One region of the Tardiphaga sp. 709 genome, then DNA from elsewhere that is predicted to be linked to it. Evidence: predicted binding sites of a transcription regulator. Region 1 holds the regulator's gene; each other region holds the start of a gene.
What was found. The regulator LexA, encoded in region 1, represses DNA repair genes until DNA is damaged. The targets are predictions, from matches to a motif close to TGTTCNNNNTGTGTTCNG.

Region 1 (2,202 bases):
GGCACTATGGGGCGGACGCGAGATCGCGATGCTCGTACTGGCTTCGCTGGTCGCGGGCCTCGCCACCACGCCCTATGCCGCGTTTCATTTCCATCGCGTCACGCCTTATGGCGTTGTCGCCAATCTCCTGGCGATGCCGGTGGTCTCGGCGCTGGTGATGCCGGCGGGCATTCTCGGTCTGGTGGCCATGCCGTTCGGCTTTGACGGTGTGTTCTGGCGGCTGATGGATGTCGGCATCCAGTGGATGATTGTGGTCACGCAATGGGTGGCAGCCTTGCCCGGCGCCATCGGCCGGATGCCGGCCTTTGGCATCGGACCGCTGATATCAGCCAGTATCGGCATCATCGTGCTCGGATTGCTGCGCACGCCGTTGCGCTTTGCGGGAGTTGGCGTGCTCGCGCTCTCGATTGTCTGGGCGTTGCTGGTCAAGCAGCCCGATATGCTGATCTCGGGTGACGGTCGCAGCGTTGCGGTACGGGGCAGGGACGGGCGCCTGCATATGATGCGCAGCGCCAAGGATGCGTTTCTCGCGAAGGAGTGGCTTGCCGGTGATGCCGACGCCCGGCTGCCAACGGATGCCTCCCTCAGCCACGGTGTGTCCTGCGACCGCGACGGGTGCATCACGGCGCTGGCCGATGGCGCTTTGGTGGCGCTGGTTCTACAGCCGGATGCCTTCACAGATGATTGCGAGAAAGCGGCGCTCATCGTCACGGCGCGACAATCGCCGAGAGATTGCAGGGCGCTGGTGATCGATCAGGATCGCCTGCAACGAAATGGTGCGGTAAGCCTGCAGCGAACAGCAAACGGCTTTGCCATCGACTCTGTACGGCCACGCGGCCAGGACCGTCCGTGGTCGCGCGCCATTCCCGATGAGCCCCAGCACGATCTGATCCAGAGCGGTCGTCCACCGCAAAATCGGCCGGCGGATGCGACGCCGGCGGAAACCGATCTTCAACCCGAAGATCAGTAGTCCGCCGAGGCGATAGCCTCAGTAGCGGCGATACAGGCCGATCAGCTTGCCCTGAATGCGCACCCGGTTGGGCGGCAGGATGCGGACCTCGTAGGCGTCGTTGGCGGGCTCCAGCGCGATTGACGCGCCGCGGCGGCGGAAGCGCTTCAGGGTGGCTTCCTCGTCGTCGATCAGGGCCACCACGATGTCGCCGGTGTCGGCGCTCTCGTTGCGCTGGATCAGCACGGTATCGCCATCGAGAATGCCGGCGTCCTGCATGGAATCGCCGCGCACTTCGAGCGCATAATGTTCGCCGGAGCCGAGCATGTCGGCGGGCATGCTGATCGTGTGGCTGCGGGTCTGCAGCGCCTCGATCGGCGTACCGGCCGCGATGCGGCCCATGACCGGGATAGCAACCGTGCGGCCGTTGTCATCATCGCCGCTGTGGCTAGCGATGCTGGCGGCCGAACGCACCTTGCCGAGCGTGCCTTCGATGACGCTGGGCGTAAAGCCGCGGCGTCCGGTGCCGCCGGTGACCGGCGCGCCGAGCTCTGGCAGCTTGATGACTTCGATGGCACGGGCGCGATTGGGTAGACGGCGTATGAAGCCGCGTTCTTCCAGTGCTGTGATCAGACGATGGATGCCGGACTTCGAGCGCAGGTCGAGCGCATCCTTCATCTCGTCGAAGGAGGGCGGGACGCCGGCTTCCTTCAACCGTTGATCGATGAATCGCAGGAGTTCGTATTGTTTGCGCGTGAGCATCTGAAGCCATCCTCAGTTGACGGTGTCGGCCGCCGCGTGCGTTTCAAAGGGCCTTCGAACAGTGAGCCTCAATCCAGAGACGATCGTTCGAAGATCGGTTGCGCGAGTTCGGGCACTCTCAAACTACTCAAAGCCACAGAATCTCGAAACAAATCATGAACGAACACTATATGTTCCATATGTGTTCTGCAATGCTTAATTTGCCGTCAACAGAACGCACGTTGAGCGAGGTTTGAGGAGGCTGTTCCTCACCAGTCGTCGGTCCTCGACGGACATGGAAAATGCTTCCGCGGTCGCTTGAGCTAGGTGGACGTCATGCGCCCAATGGGCGGCGGAGGTGTCGTGGAGCCGGTGGCCAGCGAGCGCTGAACCATGATCGTGTCGGCCCAGCGGCCGGAACGATAGGCGACGCCGGGCAGCAAGCCCACGCGGGCAAAGCCGAAGCTTTCATGCAAGCCGAGCGAGGCCGTGTTGTCGGCATCGATATAGCC
Region 2 (2,202 bases), 480 kb from region 1:
CTTTGCTTGGCGACGACAATACTTGCTTGCAGATTAGCTGGCGCGCCGTTGCGCGCGAGCTGACGTTTGATGCGGTCGGTTGGCAGGCGCGGCAGCCACAGGCTGAGGATGCGCCGATGTGTCACGGAAAACGCACTCATCACACTTCCATTCCATGATCCATTGCCCGTTCGAGCCATGACGATTTCGAACCAGTTGTACGTCGAGCATGGGCGCGCCCCATGATTGCCAGGGCTTGAATGGCGGCGAATGCGCGGAGCGGATGATCCAGCGCGTCTCTGCCGTACTCGAGGCCGGAACGCCTGCAGTCCGCAGCAACAGGCACGTGACGCCAGAGCCGCGCGCTGCCAGCGTGAGCTTGCGGCTGCCGACCAAGTCGAACTGCTTGCTGTCGCCCCAAGTCTCCAGCACGACGCTGCCCAGCGCATCGCAGGCCAGCGCATCAGCCGTGGTCCGCAATGCCGTCTCCACATCGGGCGCGCGCACAGTGACCAGCAAGCGCGGATCGAGACCGAGTTCCCGCCAGCCGCTCATGGCCAGCGCGCCGCATTCGCGTTCGGAGAAATCCTGCCGGATCCACAGCAGCGGCCGCTTTGCCGAGACACGATGCGCAAGGCCGGCGACAAAGCCCGTGGCCGCCGCGCTGTGACGGCCTTCGGCGAACACCTCATGCATGGTGCCACGTGCGAGCCCGCCTTGCAGCGCCGCGTCCGCCTCGGCATGACCGAGCGACACGCGATCCGGCGCATAGGTATCGCTGTGGGTCTCGATGCGTTCGATGCTGCCGCGCAATTGCGCGAGCGTGGCCATGCGTGCGCCGGTCATGCGCCGCTCCTCGAAATTGTTTTGCCGTGGCGGGTTTTTAGTGAACCCATTGCCGGCCCATTTGTTCATGATATGTTCTATAAAGCTAAGATGGCAAGCCGAGTCAATCGGGATCATCAGCCGCTTTTTTAGCATTTGAAATCAAAGGGATTTTTGAACATGGACGTGAAGCGCAAGCTGGAGATCCTGGCAGATGCCGCGAAATACGACGCGTCCTGTGCGTCCAGCGGTACCGAGAAACGGGACTCCCGCGACGGCAAAGGCATTGGCTCGACCGATGCAGGCATGGGGATCTGTCATTCCTATGCGCCGGACGGCCGCTGCATCTCGCTGCTGAAGATCCTGCTCACCAATGCCTGCAATTACGATTGCCTTTATTGCGTCAACCGGGCCTCCAGCAATGTGACGCGCGCCCGCTTCACCGTCGACGAAGTGGTGCAGCTGACGCTGGATTTCTACCGGCGCAATTACATCGAGGGACTGTTTCTCTCGTCGGGCATCATCCGCAGCGCCGATTACACGATGGAACAGGTTGTCGCCGTCGCGCGAAAACTGCGCGAGGAGCATCATTTCCGCGGCTATATCCATCTCAAGACTATTCCGGAAGCCGACGATGTACTGATCACCGAGGCCGGCAAATATGCCGACCGCCTCTCCATCAATATCGAGGTGCCCGAGGAGGACAGTTTGGCGAAGCTGGCGCCGGAGAAAGACGTCCGCGCCATTCGTCGCACCATGGGTCGATTGCGGTTGAAGCTCGATGAAGCCCGCGAGGGTCGCAAGCCGACGCCGCGCGGCAAGGTCGGGCCGCGTTTTGCGCCCGCGGGGCAAAGCACGCAGATGATCGTCGGCGCCGACAGCGCCAATGATTCAACCATCATCCGGACCTCGGCCAATCTCTACGGGTCCTACAATCTCAAGCGCGTCTATTACTCCGCCTTCAGCCCGATCCCCGATGCCAGTCGTTCGCTGCCGCTGCGAGCCCCGCCGCTGATCCGCGAGCATCGGCTGTATCAGGCCGACTGGCTGATGCGCTTCTACGGCTTCGACGCCGACGAGATCGTCGATGACAGCCACGGCATGCTGTCGCTGGACATGGACCCGAAACTCGCCTGGGCGCTGCGACACCGCGAGCGCTTCCCGCTCGACGTCAACCGCGCCAGCCGCGAAGACCTTTTGCGCGTGCCCGGTTTCGGCGCCAAGGCTGTGCAGCGGATCATCGAAACGCGCCGCATCTCGTCGATCCGCGTCGGTGATCTCGCCCGGCTGCATATCCCGCGGAACAAGGCACTGCCTTTCATCGTTCTTCCGGATCATCGCCCCGCCGTGAATTTGCTGGACAGCGCAAAACTGGCGGAGCGGTTCAAACCGAAGGCA
Region 3 (2,202 bases), 1.7 Mb from region 1:
CCTTGAAGGATGCATCGAACCCGTATTCACTCGCATAGAGTTCGCCGTGACTGCGGATGACCCAGTCGATATCGCCAGGCTGGAGATCGCGTAGCACTGCAGGCTGAACGGCATCGGGGGCTTGGACGGCCATGATCAGGCGACGATGATCCGGCTGCGTAGCAATGTGCGTGAGGAGCGGCCGAGCTGGCGCAGCAGCCGCGCTTCGGAACGCCGGGCATCGGGTGCGTAGCCGCCGAGACGATCATAGTGTTCGCGGGCGATCAGCAGGCCCTGATCGGCCTTGGGGCCTGTGATCATCCGGACCAGGTGCTTCAGACCATCGCGAAAATTGGTCTCGTCATAGGGCGAGCGCGCATAGCGGAAAATGCCCGCGCGGGGGCGCTCGCTGGTCGAGACGCGCTGGATGAATTGCTGGGTCTCCTCGATCCAGCCGGCATCGAGCACGGCACCGGCATGCAGAAACATCAGCCAGGGCGAACGCGCCTGCTTGGCGCCGGCGGCCATCGCCGCGGCGCGCGATCCTTGCGAGGTCAGGAAGCCGCAGCCGGCGACATCCGCGACGCGTTCGATGACGTCTGTGCCGGCGCGATCGACCAGCAGCACTTCGCGGATCACTCCGGCAGCAGCGCCCGGCACCAGCGCTGCCAGTGTGGCAACAGCGGGCTGTTCGACGCCTTCGGTGGGGATGATCACGCTCAGCATGGGTGTCGGATAATACCTCTCAACAACGGGGTGGCCGCGTTATCGTTTCGTCATAGTCTATGCGGCACCGGCGGCTGCTGCAATTTCGGGGCGGTTCGACTTTCGGCCGCCCCTGCAAGGCGGCGGGAGAATGCACAGTGCCCCGGCCGTGTGCCACCCTATTTATGTTCTTGCTTTGTTCCATTTGTGCGCTATCGTGGCTTCATGAGTCGCCAGATCGCTGCCCTCAAGCACCCGCCGGTCCCGGCGCCCTCCGATAAGCCGGCGGGTGCGCTTTCCCCTTTTCCCGAGATCGCGGTGGCGATCGACAAGCAGCGGCGGCGCGGCCGCGGTGCCCAGTCCAACGACAGCGGGCGCTACGAGGCCGAGGCCCGGGTCGCATTTGATGACGGCTGGCAGAGCCTCGATGAATTGCCGCCGTTCAAGACGACCGTTGCGACGGACACCGCGCGCAAGGTCATCACGCGCAACGAGTCGCCGGATATCGGCTTCGACCGTTCGATCAATCCCTATCGTGGCTGCGAGCATGGCTGCGTCTATTGTTTCGCGCGGCCGACCCACGCCTATCTCGGTCTCTCGCCCGGGCTCGATTTCGAATCCAAACTGTTCGTGAAGCCCGATGCGCCGGCGCTGCTCGAGAAGGAGCTGGCCGCCGCCGAATACGAGCCGAAGATGATCGCGATCGGTACCAATACCGATCCGTATCAGCCGATCGAGCGCGAGCGTCAGGTGATGCGTGGCATTCTCGAAGTGCTGGAGAAGACTGGTCATCCCGTCGGCATCGTGACGAAGTCTGCCTTGGTGACGCGCGACATCGATATCCTGGCGCGGATGGCGAAGCGCAATCTGGTCAAAGTGGCGCTGTCGGTGACGTCGCTCGATCCTAAGCTCGCGCGCACCATGGAGCCGCGCGCTTCGACGCCGTCGAAGCGGCTGGAAGCTTTGCGGCAGCTATCCGAGGCTGGCATTCCGACCACGGTGATGGTGGCGCCGGTGATCCCCGCGCTGAACGACAGCGAGATCGAGCGCATTCTCGATGCCGCCGCGCATGCCGGCGTCAAGGAAGCCAGTTACGTTTTGCTGCGGCTGCCGATGGAAGTGCGCGATCTGTTTCGCGAATGGCTGATCGCGAATTATCCGGACCGCTATCGCCACGTCTTCACGCTGATCCGCGAAATGCGCGGTGGCCGCGATTACGACTCGCAATGGGGCACGCGCATGAAGGGGACCGGGCCGATGGCCTGGATGATCGGGCGGCGCTTCGAAATCGCCTGCGGCAAGCTCGGTCTCAACAAACGTCGTTCGAAGCTCACCCTCGATCATTTCGAGAAGCCTGCCGGTGCTGGTAAGCAATTGAATCTGTTCTAACTCCTTACGGTCTCGCAAACTGGGGAGTCGCCTCGGAGGAAGGGTCATCGGCCGGAAACCAGAGCCAGCCGGTGATCCTTTCTCCGCTTTTTGCGTTGAGTGAATGAAGGTGAAGACATGACAGCCAAA
Region 4 (2,202 bases), 730 kb from region 1:
CGGCAGCACTGCGCGGCCGAAGCCGAGTTTTGCCGCCTCTTTCAGCCGCGCCGATGTCTGCGCCACCGGGCGCACCGCGCCGGACAGCGAGATTTCGCCGAAATAGACCGCGTCGGTGGGCAGCGGGGCGTTGCACAGCGACGACACCAGTGCTGCGGCCGCGGCCATGTCGGCGGCGGGCTCGTTGATGCGCAATCCGCCGGCGACGTTGAAATAGACGTCGTAGCCCGACAGCTTGACCCCGCAATGGGCCTCCAGCACGGCCAGCACCATGGACAGCCGGGAGGAATCCCAACCCACCACGGCGCGGCGCGGCGTGCCCAAAGTCGTCGGCGCAACCAGAGCCTGCAGTTCCACCAGCACCGGACGGGTGCCCTCCATGCCGGCGAAGACGGCGGTGCCCGGCGAGCCGAGATCGCGATCGGACAGGAACAGCTCGGAGGGGTTGGAGACCTCGCGCAGGCCGAGCCCCGTCATCTCGAACACGCCGATCTCGTCGGTCGGGCCGAAGCGGTTCTTCACCGCGCGCAGGATGCGGAACTGCTGCGAGCCTTCGCCCTCGAACGACATCACGGCATCGACCATGTGCTCGACGACACGAGGCCCGGCGATCTGGCCGTCCTTGGTGACATGGCCGACCAGGATGATAGTGGCCCCGGATTTCTTGGCGAAGCGAATGAGCGCCTGCGCCGAGGCGCGGACCTGGGTGACGGTGCCGGGCGCGGATTCCACCGTGTCGGTCCACATGGTTTGGATCGAGTCGATCACGATCAGCCGCGGTACCGTGCCTTCGGACAGCGTGGCGACGATATCTTCGACCGAGGTTTCGGACGCGAGCTGTACCGAGGCGTCCGCGAGGCCCAAACGCGACGCGCGCAGCCGCACTTGCGCCACGGCTTCTTCGCCGGAGATATAGACGACGCGATGGCCGGCGCGCGCCATCAGGCTGGTGGCCTGGGTCAGCAAGGTCGATTTACCGATGCCGGGATCGCCGCCGATCAAGAGCACCGAGCCGCGCACGAAACCGCCGCCGGTGACGCGGTCGAGCTCGCCCATCCCCGAGGCTATGCGCGGCGCATCGTTGCTCTGGCCAGTCAGGCTTTCGAGATTGAAGGTGCGCCCCTTGCGCTTGGAGCGCGCGCTGACCGGAATCGTGGTGACGCCGGTGGTGTCCTCCTCGGCCAGCGCATTCCACTCGCCGCAGGCGTCGCACTTGCCCTGCCACTTGTTATAGGCGGCGCCGCAATTCTGGCAGACGAAGGAGAGGAGGTTCTTGGCCATTGGCGGAAGGAATCGCGGCTGTGGTTGTTTTTGGTTTGTTCTCTTGGTCTACGCGGTTGAACGGGGCATTTGCAAGTTTCTTCTCGAAGGGGTCGCCAGCCTCGCCGGGGGGACGCATCGACCGGCACATGGGCAAGGTCTATTCGGTTGCCAAAAATTCCGACGCGCGAGAGCTGGTCGGCAATGTCGGCCTGGATCGCCTTTGCCGCGGCGATGCCGGAGGTGCAGCCTCTGCAACGGTCCTTCTTCAGCTTGGCGATTGCTTACGCTCGGTAGACGCGCCGAGAGCAGAATCCAGATGCAAGCACTGGTAAGGAATCGAGGCTGCTCGACCAACCAGCTGAGCCGCAGTCCAGCGCTTCACGAGTCTAATTCATTCCGCGCAGGAGCTCGCGTGGAACTGCCATGCGACGAATCCTTCATTAACCTCCGCTCGATAGCCTCACCGCAGTGACGTCAGCGTGAGGTGTGCCGTGCGTATTTTGATGATCGTGCTGGGTGCGGCGACGCTGGCGACGCCGGTACTTGCCTCTGACTACCGCGATGCGCGCTATCGCGCCGGCACGGCGCGCTATCCCATCACAATGGATACCGGCATTCGCGCGCCGCCGCCGCTTTACTATGTGGAAGCGCCGCCGCGTTATGTGCGGGATTTGAGAACGGGCGAACCGGGCCAATGGGTGGTTCGCCAACCGAGTGTGTTCGAGCACCTCTTCGGGCTGCCTCGCGACGGCTATTAGGTTGGCTGCAGAGGCCGATTGATCTCACGTCGCGCTCTGCGGTGAATCCAGGCGCAGTGCAGCTGTGCCTGCCTTGGCATCCTCATATGTTGCCGTCATCAAATCTTAAGCACGTTCATCAAGGTAAATATCAGGACCGCGTTGACCGGTGGTGGTGCTTGGCTAAGTGTCGCGCATCAAA

Region 2: the regulator LexA is predicted to act here: its motif matches at 888-905, upstream of RSO67_RS28000 (putative DNA modification/repair radical SAM protein).
Region 3: the regulator LexA is predicted to act here: its motif matches at 871-888, upstream of RSO67_RS22310 (PA0069 family radical SAM protein).
Region 4: the regulator LexA is predicted to act here: its motif matches at 1,307-1,324, upstream of radA (DNA repair protein RadA).

What each region holds. Positions count from the first base shown of each region.
Region 1 covers NZ_CP135529.1:75,576-77,777, forward strand. The annotation lists gene RSO67_RS00375 (ComEC/Rec2 family competence protein) at 1-970, shown strand, start outside; gene lexA (transcriptional repressor LexA) at 989-1,711, opposite strand; gene RSO67_RS00385 (GNAT family N-acetyltransferase) at 2,014-2,202, opposite strand, start outside.
Region 2 covers NZ_CP135529.1:5,850,488-5,852,689, reverse strand. The annotation lists gene RSO67_RS28010 (DNA polymerase Y family protein) at 1-140, opposite strand, end outside; gene RSO67_RS28005 (DNA repair protein) at 34-825, opposite strand; gene RSO67_RS28000 (putative DNA modification/repair radical SAM protein) at 985-2,202, shown strand, end outside.
Region 3 covers NZ_CP135529.1:4,596,180-4,598,381, forward strand. The annotation lists partial or broken gene RSO67_RS22300 (GNAT family N-acetyltransferase) at 1-139, opposite strand, end outside; gene RSO67_RS22305 (glycosyl transferase) at 136-705, opposite strand; gene RSO67_RS22310 (PA0069 family radical SAM protein) at 910-2,073, shown strand; partial or broken gene RSO67_RS22315 (VOC family protein) at 2,191-2,202, shown strand, end outside.
Region 4 covers NZ_CP135529.1:808,531-810,732, reverse strand. The annotation lists gene radA (DNA repair protein RadA) at 1-1,281, opposite strand, end outside; gene RSO67_RS04250 (hypothetical protein) at 1,755-2,021, shown strand.